Regions from separate parts of the Fusobacterium sp. FSA-380-WT-3A genome, predicted to be linked through region 2. Evidence: riboswitches for the same ligand, from Rfam matches in the RefSeq annotation. Region 2 holds a riboswitch; each other region holds the start of a gene.
What was found. Region 2 has a riboswitch for thiamine pyrophosphate ahead of thiS (sulfur carrier protein ThiS). Riboswitches for the same ligand answer to the same signal wherever they lie in the genome.
Positions count from the first base shown of each region.

Region 1: another riboswitch for thiamine pyrophosphate. It lies ahead of thiC (phosphomethylpyrimidine synthase ThiC); the one in region 2 lies ahead of thiS (sulfur carrier protein ThiS).
Region 3: another riboswitch for thiamine pyrophosphate. It lies ahead of HF862_RS09725 (ABC transporter ATP-binding protein); the one in region 2 lies ahead of thiS (sulfur carrier protein ThiS).

Region 1 is NZ_JABAFQ010000001.1:304,307-307,592, forward strand. It holds gene HF862_RS01480 (aminotransferase class I/II-fold pyridoxal phosphate-dependent enzyme) at 1-295, shown strand, start outside; gene thiC (phosphomethylpyrimidine synthase ThiC) at 349-1,626, opposite strand; TPP riboswitch at 1,723-1,822, opposite strand; gene HF862_RS01490 (hypothetical protein) at 2,098-2,583, opposite strand; gene glpX (class II fructose-bisphosphatase) at 2,594-3,286, opposite strand, start outside.
Region 2 is NZ_JABAFQ010000003.1:83,493-86,778, forward strand. It holds gene thiH (2-iminoacetate synthase ThiH) at 1-1,013, opposite strand, end outside; gene HF862_RS03560 (thiazole synthase) at 1,013-1,789, opposite strand; gene thiS (sulfur carrier protein ThiS) at 1,837-2,049, opposite strand; TPP riboswitch at 2,168-2,269, opposite strand; gene HF862_RS03570 (OmpP1/FadL family transporter) at 2,327-3,286, opposite strand, start outside.
Region 3 is NZ_JABAFQ010000026.1:2,214-5,499, reverse strand. It holds gene HF862_RS09735 (aminopeptidase) at 1-947, opposite strand, end outside; gene HF862_RS09730 (YoaK family protein) at 981-1,646, opposite strand; TPP riboswitch at 1,778-1,869, shown strand; gene HF862_RS09725 (ABC transporter ATP-binding protein) at 1,945-2,679, shown strand; gene HF862_RS09720 (ABC transporter permease) at 2,680-3,286, shown strand, end outside.

The DNA of each region.
Region 1 (3,286 bases), on a different contig from region 2:
TAAAGAAACTCAAGTTCCTATATTTAGAGAAAGAGTTATGTATGCATATGAAAGAATCAAAAAAATTCCTTTTTTAGATTGTATCAAACCTCAAGGTGGAATTTATCTTTTTATAAATATTGAAAAAACTAAAATGACTTCTATTGAGTTTACAAATTTTTTAATTGAGAATTATGGAATTGTAACTATTCCTGGTGATGGATTTGGAACTTCAGGTTTTATAAGAATTGCATGTACAGTTAATATTGAAAAATTAAAAGAAGCTTTTGATAGAATTGAAAAATTAAAATTTTAAATTTAAAAGGAACTATTATAAAATTTATAATAGTTCCTTTTATTTTAGATTTTTTATTCTAAAATCTCATTACATCTTTTTACTGGACATAAATCTCCACACATAGTACAAACTTTTTCTTCTACAGGAGTTGAAGACTTTCTATATTCTTTAGCTTTTTCTGGGTCTATACATTCTTCAAACATTCCTTCCCAATTAAGAGTTCCTCTATATTTACTCATTCTATTATCCCAATCTCTAGCTCCTTTCAATCCTTTAGCTATATCAGCTGCATGTCCTGCAATTCTTGAAGCCATAATTCCCTCTTTCATATCCTCTAAAGTAGGTAATCTTAAATGTTCAGCAGGTGTTACATAACATAAAAAATCGGCTCCAGAAGCAGCAGCAATGGCTCCACCAATAGCTGCAGTAATATGGTCATAACCAGGAGCTATATCTGTTACTAATGGTCCTAAAACATAAAATGGTGCATTATGACATAATTTCTTTTCAATTTGCATATTAGTTGTTATTTCATGCATTGGAATATGACCTGGTCCCTCTATCATAACTTGGACATCTTTTTCCCAAGCTCTTTTTGTTAATTCTCCTAAAATAATTAATTCTTGAATTTGTGGAGCATCTGTAGAATCAGAAATACTTCCAGGTCTTAAACCATCCCCTAAACTTAAAGTTACATCATATTTTCTACAAATTTCAAGAAGTCTATCAAAATATTCATAAAATGGATTTTCTCTTTCATTAGCTATCATCCATTGGAAAAGTATAGAACCTCCTCTACTTACTATTTTTGTTAATCTTTTATTATTTTTTAATCTATCTACACAAGTTTTATTTAATCCTGCATGAATAGTCAAAAAATCTATTCCATCTTCACAGTGCATTTCGACTACTCTAAATAAATCATCAACAGTCATATCTTTTATATTTTTACCAAGTTTTACAACTGCATCATACATAGGAACTGTTCCTAACATAACTTCTGATTTCTCAACTAAATTTTTTCTAAATTTTTGAGTATCTCCAAAAGTACTAAGGTCCATAATAGCATCTGCCCCATATTCAATAGCCTTTTGAACTTTTATCATCTCTTGAGAATAATCACAACAATCTTCAGATACACCTAAATTGACATTAACTTTAACTCTTGTTTTTTCTCCAATTGCTCTAGGATATAAATTTTTATGATTTTTATTAGCTGGAATGACTATAACTCCTTGAGCTATTTTTTCCATCAATTCTTCTCTAGAAAGATTTTCATCTCTTGCTACAATTTCCATCTCTTTAGTAAAAATTCCTTTTTTTGCTGCTTCCATTTGTGTTGAATACATCTTTATTCCTCCTAATATTTAAAAAATAATAAAAAAAGCTCTGTACCAAAGTACAGAGCAATAAAACTAAATTAAACTACAAAAAAATATAAAAATAGTTTAAGTCCTATGCTTCCCTACGCTGGTATTATCCATATCAGGTTCTAAGAGTCAGGAATTTTCCTTCTCAGCTAAATTAGCTCCCCTAGCATAAATCTGTTATTTATTTTTTACTCGACCATTATACTATTATTTTTTTTATATGTCAATATATGTAAAATGAATAAATTTTAACTTTTTTTTGATTAATTTTAATATTTTTCTTGCATTTTTTTGTAAAATAGTGTATGATAATTTTATGAGAAATCTCAAAGGTTTTTCTAGAAATAATTGATTAAAATCAATTTTTCGTTATACTCATCCTATTTATTTTGTGTTATATAGAAAAGAGCACCTTTTCCCAGGGGTGCTCTTTTCTCGTCCTATAACATTTTATTTTATAATAACAAATTTTGTTTTTAATCTACTTGCTACTAAACTTACAAATCTAACTTGTTTTGTCATCATCAATGGTATAATAATTTTTCTTCTATCAAAAGTAATAATATCTAAAACAGGTTGAACTTTACCTCTTTTTCCTACTACTTCTTCTCTTAGTTCACAACTTTCAACATCTTTAAATTTTAATTCCACATCTTTACTTTTTAATATATCTTTATCAAAATCAAGTACAATTCCATAACTTAAAAACAATTTTATATGTTTAAAAGAAAGAAAAAGAAAAATAACTCCTACTACAATATCTTTTATATCTTTACTTGATAAATATATATATATTTGTAAAAGTCCAGCAATTAGAAAAGGAATCCCTGTTCCTAACCACATTGCTGTTCTTTTTAATTCAAGAGAAAATTTTTCTTTCCCTTGAACTTTTAAATCAGTTTTTATATTTTTTATAAATTCTTCATAAAATAGCATAATTAAACACCTATATTACTAAATCATTAAGATGAGAATCTTTAAAGTCTAAGTTATGTACAGAATTTATATATCTTATTGTCTTACTCATTCCTCTAACCAAAAGAGTTTGAGTTTTAGCAATATTGCCTTTTCTTTTTACTCCTTCTAAAAGGTCTCCTGTAGTTATACCTGTAGCTGAAAAAATAATTTCATCTGATTTTGCCATGTCTTCAAGAAGCAATTTTTTTCCAACTTCAACCCCTGCTTCTTTACATCTTCTTTCCTCATCAAGAGATATTTTATCATTCTTATCATCAGAACCTTTTACATCACTTCTTAAGATAAGTCTTCCTTGCATATCTCCTCCTAAAACTCTAATAACAGCAGCTGATACAACACCCTCTGGAGCTCCACCTATTCCATACATCATATCAACTTCAGAATCAACTAGGCAAGTCAAAATAGAAGTGGCTACATCCCCATCAGGAAAAACATACATTTTTACTCCTAAATCTCTCATTCTTTGGATAACTTTTTTATGTCTAGGTTTATCTAATACAGCCACCATAACATCTTTTACTTCTTTGTTTAATGCTTTTGCTACTGCTCTTATATTATCTTCTAAAGATTTATCTAAATCTATAACTCCTTTGGCTTCTGGACCAACTACCATTTTTTCCATATACATATCTGGTGCTTTTAAAAAAGCTCCTTTTTCTGC
Region 2 (3,286 bases):
TCAAATTGACAAGTAGATGGGTCATTCTCTGTGTATCCTCCAACATCTGTTTTAGAACCAACAGACATTTTTGTAATTCCCATATGCATTAAATGGTCTCTAAATGAAGCTACCTCCCTTGTAGAAATATTTATATCAGCTTTTATTTGGAAAATTCTAAAAGCTGTCATAAATTGTACAAAAGTTATATCATCTAGTGGATGGTCTGGTTGGAATCCTCCTTCAGCTGGATTTATTCTTGGTAAAGAGATTGAGAAAGATGAATTCAAATAATTATCAGTTAAATATTTTAAATGCATTCCAGCCATAAAAGCTTCTTTTCTTATTTCACTTAAACCAAATAAAGGTCCAATTCCAATAGTTCTTATTCCAGCTTTTGCCCCTCTCTCTGGAGTATTTAAACGGAAATGATAATCTTTTTTCTTACCAGATAAATGAACTTCATCATATCTCTCTTCATTATATGTTTCTTGATATACTGTTAATCCATCTAATCCAATATCTACTAATTCTTTATATTCCCATTCTTCTAATGGCATAACCTCTATTGAAACAGAATTAAAATATTTTTTTAATATTTTTACAGCTTCTTTTAAATAATCTAAAGTTACAAGTCCGTGAGCTTCTCCTGTAAGCATTAAAATATGTTCTACTCCTGTTTTTGCTATTTCTTTAGCTTCTTCCTCTATTTGCTCTAGATTTTGATGTTTCCTTACAATGTGATTTTTCTTTGAGAAACCACAATAAGTACAGTTGTTTGTACAGAAATTTGAAATATATATTGGCATATAAAGAGATATCACATTTCCAAAATGTTGTGTTTTTATCTCATTGGCTCTTCTAGCCATTTCTTCTAAATGATTTTTTGCTATTGGAGAAATTAAATTTAGAAAGTCATATTCTGTTAGATGTTCTTTATAAATACTATCTACTACATCTTCATCAGTAACTTTTGAAAAATATCCTTCAAAATCAAAATCTTTCCATTCTTTTACAACAGAATAAAATCCCATTATTTGTCACCTCTAAATAAGAAATCTGTAAGAGGAGATGAAGCATTAGCATATTTTGAAGTTTTAGCTAATTTTGAAAGATAAGCCATTCTTCCAGCTTTTACTCCTAAAGCGAAAGCCTCTCCCATTTTTACAGGGTCCTCAGCTGTTGAAATAGCTGTGTTAACTAATACAGCGTCAACTCCCATTTCCATAGCCTCAGCTGCTTGAGATGGAGTTCCTATTCCAGCATCTACAATTACAGGAACTTTTTTATTTTCATTTATCATTTCTATTAGAGCTTTTGTTTGTAATCCTTTATTTGAACCAATTGGTGAACCTAAAGGCATTACAGCAGCTGCTCCAGCCTCTTCTAATTTTTTAGCTGTAATTAAATCAGGAACTATATAAGGTAAAACTATAAATCCTTCATCAGCTAATACTTTTGTAGCTTTTATTGTTTCTTCATTGTCAGGCATTAAATATTTCATATCATTGATTATTTCAATTTTTATAAAATCTCCACAACCAGCTTCTCTAGCTATTCTAGCTATTTTTATAGCCTCTTCAGCATTTCTAGCCCCTGATGTATTAGGTAATAATGTTACATCTTTAGGAATATAATTTAAAACATTTTCCTTTGGATTTGAAAAGTTTACTCTTCTTAATGCCATTGTTATAATGTTTGAACCACTTGCTTTTAACATTGGAGCTATCAAATTTTTATCAGAAAATTTTCCTGTTCCTGTTAATAATCTACTTTCAAATTCATGTCCTTTTAATACTAACTTATCCATTTTTCCTCCAACTTATTTTTTATTTTTATTCATATACATATTTTTTCTTATCCACCAGAAACAAAAACTAGAACTTCTACAACATCATTTTCTTTTATAGTCACATCTTGCCAATTATCTTTTTTAATAAGATTATCATTTATTAAAACCACTGCTCCAGAAAGAGTTATATTTTTCTCTATTGAAGTTTTTTCAATAAATTCTTTTAAAATAATTTCTTTTTCTATTTCCTCTTCAACACCATTTAAAATTATTTTCATAAATTTTCCTCCTTTCTCAAAAATTTTTCTATAAAAAAATCCCTAGTAGAAATCTACTAGGGATAAATCTTCTTATAAAATTTTCCTCTTAAATAACTTAATAGTCAAAGCCTCTTTCTGAGGAATAATTTTACTTCCTTTCGCCAGCATTATCTGGTTCAAGTAATAAGAGTCGAGGTCGAACCTCCTCTCAGCCTTTTTGGCTCCCCTAGTAAGTTATCTATTTAATTTTTTCAAAAGTATTGTATAACTTTATGTTTTATTTGTCAAGTTTTTATTATAATTTAAATTCAGCAGCTAATCCAATAGCATGAACTTGTTTTTCAAATGTTGTTCCATGCTCTTTTGAAGTTCCATCAATATAATCTACATATGAATAAGCTATTGTATATGTTCTAGTTTCATTTGGAGTATATTTAAGTCCTATACTATACATATGAGCATCTAAAGCATAGTCAGTATCTTTGTATGTATCTTCATTAGCTCCTGTATTTGTGTATTGATATCCAGCCATTAAAGTATATTGTTCATTTAGTTTATAATCAAATCCAACTGATGCTTCATATCCGTTTGTGTAATGAGCATAAGCATTACTATCGTTAGCATCTTCTATAAAATAATAGTTTCCACTTGTAAGTAATGTAAGTTTATCATTAACATCATAAGAAATTCCTAATGACATCATTGCTGGTAAGTTTCTATATCCATCTACTAACCATTCTCTTACTATAGGATTTCCTGCTAAATTTTCATATATATCCTCTTCTTTTATTGGAGAATTTACTTTTAATCCATTCATTCCATTTTTAGCTTCAAAATCTAATTGAATTTCACTTTCATATTTAAAACCAATATTTAATCTTTCTATTGGTTGATAGTTAAATCCTACTAACCAACCAATTCCATAGGCTTCTCTTTCTGAATCTAAACTAACATCTACTTTTCCAGCTGGAATAGGACCATTTCCGTCTAAATCTAAATTATAATGTCCTGTTCCTTCTAAAGCTCTTGTTGCATAAATAAATCTAACTCCTCCAGCAACAGAGAATTTTTCATTAACCTTTTGAGCCATTCCTAAGTTTAAATTATAATAAAAAGATGAACCTTTTACTTTACTTCCTCCTAAATAATCTACTGTTGTGTTTGGTAATTTTTCTCTAAAAGTTTTTTCTATTCCTTCTCCAATAACTTCAAAAGCTGATATTCCATTATCATATTTTAAACTTCCTCCACCAGC
Region 3 (3,286 bases), on a different contig from region 2:
CCTAAATATTTTGCTCCCTCATCTATACTTATAAGATTTTCTAAAGCTTCATATCCTTTTTCAGCAGTAAATTTTATAATTTTTCCATTTTCAAAAGTTATAGAGAAATTATCAATTAAATTTCCACCATAATTAAGAGGTTTAGAAGCATAAACAACTCCATTTACACCATATTTATGAGGCATTGAAAAAACTTCTTCAGTAGGAATATTGGCTACAAATTCTATTCCTGATTTTGTAACATCTTTTCCAGAAGCCCAAATATGATTTTTAGGAAGTTCAACCATCAAATCTGTTCCAAGAGAGTTTGTTATTCTAAATTTTTTAAATTGTTTTTTATTTAAATAATTCATTTTTTCTTCCAAATTTTTTAAATGATTTTTCCATACTTCTGTGGCATTATTTTCTTCTGTTACTTTAGTAGATTTTAATATAGCTTCCCATAATAAATCTATAGCTTTTTCATCAGACTTTCCAGGGAATATTTTTTTAGCCCAAACTAAAGTAGGAACAGATATAATATTCCATTGAAGTTCATTTACCATTATTTTATCATAATAAGGTTTTAATGCTTGACTTCTAGTTTTTTGATAAAGAGCTATTTTTTCACTGTCTACACCTGATAATAATTCTGGGTCATTAGCAGCAATACTTAAAAAAGCAGCTCCTTTATTAGCATAACACATTAAAGATTCCACTTGCCAATTAGGTATTTCTTCAAATATTTTTTTATCTCCATAGATAAAAGTCATCTTTTTACAAAAATCATCATTCCAGTGGACAACAACTTCACTAGCTCCTAATTCATAGGCTCTTGCTACTAAAAGTCTTGTAAACTCATAAATTTCTATAGGAGACATTATAACAAGAGCTTGTCCCTTTTGAATATTAACTCCTATTTGTAAAGATAAATCCACATATTTTTTTAAAAGTTCTTTTTTTATCATTTTATTTCTCCTTGTATAATATTAATGTAAAAATTATTTAGTGTCTTGAAAATCACGACGAAGTTGAAAATAAGAAGCTCCAATTAAAAAATAAAGAAGAGGAATAACTATAAGAGCATCATTTTTAAAAATATTATATAAATATGTAGCAACTACTCCACCACAAAAAAAAGCTATGATAGTGGTAAGGTAATAAAGAATTTTTATATTATCCACTTTTATTCCTCTTAATTTATATCCTATATAGACTCCTAAATCACTGATACTTCCTGTTAAATGAGAAGTTCTTATAAGGATACCTTTATAAGTCATAAAGAGTCCATTTTGAATTCCTGTTGTAAAACAAAGCATATAAAGGAAATTATTATTATCTTTAAAAAATATATAAGAAAAAAATATTGCAAAACCAATTCCAAAAAAGATTAGCCCATATCTTTTTCTTATGTTAAAAGCTCTTTCTCCAATAATAGCCCCTGAAAAAATATTTCCTCCTAAAAATAATAATAACCCTATAAAAATTTTTATTATCTGTTCATCAACAGTAACATGATTTATTATATGAATAGCTGCTTTAGAAATATCCCCTGTAAAATGAGTGAGAGTTAATCCAAGTAAGATAATTCCATAGACATTTGCATAACCACTAATAAAACTTAAAGTACCTATCCAAAATAAAACTAAATTTTCATGTTGGTTCATAAAAGTTTCCTCCCCATTTGAACTCATATTATAATTAAATTTTATCATAATATTCTATAAAAGAATATGAAATTTTAGAAAATTTTATTATTGAAAATATTTTATTTTTATGATAATATATTTTTTGAAAATCAAGCTACTAGGGGAGCTTTTAGCTGAGAATTTAGACCCTTAATTACCTGATCTAGATAACACTAGCGGAGGGAAGTGGCAAAGAATAATTTTATATTTTTTGTATAATTATTTTCTTTGACTAATAAGGTTCTAGAGAATAATTTTTTTTATTTTAGGAGGAAATTTGAAAGAAGAATTTTTTAAAACATCTGAAACAGTTTTAAAAGTAGAAAATATAAGTTTTTTTTATGAGAAAAAAGATTTATTAATAAAAGATTTATCTTTTTCTTTAAAAAAAAATGAATTTTTATCTATTGTAGGAAGTAGTGGATGTGGAAAATCAACAATTATTAAATTAATAAGTGGAATTAAAAAAATGAATTCAGGATATATAGTAGGAAAAAAAACTGCTTATATGCCTCAAAAAGACCTTCTTCTTCCTTGGAGAAATGTTTTAGAAAATATACTTCTTCCATCAGAACTAAGTAAAAAAAATCTTAATGAAGAGAAAAAAAAGGCTATTGATTATCTAAAAAAATTAAATTTAGAGAAATATGAAGAAAAATATCCTTATGAGTTATCAGGAGGAATGAAACAAAGGGTTTCTTTTATTAGAACTTTGTTGACAGATGCTGATATTCTTTTATTGGATGAACCTTTTAGTGCTTTAGATGCTATAACAAAAGAAAACTTACAAAAATGGTTATTAGAAGTACTAAAAGATTTTGATAAGAGTATAATTTTTATAACTCATGATATAAATGAAGCTATTTTTTTATCTGATAGGATTTTAGTTTGTCAAAATAGACCTTTAAATTCTTTTAAAGAATATATAATTCCTAAAGAAAAAAAATTGGATTTAGAATTTATAAAAGAGGTTAAAGAAAAAATTTTAATTGATATAGGAGGTGGTAAGTAGATGAAGAAAAATTCCCCAGCCTTGATTTTATCAATTATATTATTCTTATTTTGGGAAATATTAGCAAGATATGTAAATCTAGCTTTTATATTACCTTGGCCAACTCTTATTATAGAAAGATTTTGGCAATTAAAAAAAATATTGATTTGTCATCATTTGATAGCTACATTAAAAATTTCATTTATTTCTTTAACTATATCATTGGTATTGGCTATAGTACTAGCAATATTTATGGATATTAATAAAAATATAGAAAATGCAATATATCCTATAATTGTAACTAGTCAAACGATTCCAATAACCACTATAGCTCCAATATTTATTTTATGGTTTGGATATTCTATATGGTCAAAAGTTTTAGTTGCAATAATTATTACATTTTTCCCTGTAACTATAAATATTGCTCAGGGATTAAAATCAATAAAAGAAGAACATCTAGAGCTTTTTAAAAGTATGGGAGCTTCGAAATTGGATATTTTTATTAAATTAAAAATTTCTTCAACTTTACCATATTTTTTCTCTTCATTAAAAATGGCAATTCCTTTTGTAATAATAGGAACAACTATAGGAGAGTGGTTAGGAGCTAATGAAGGATTAGGGTATTTTA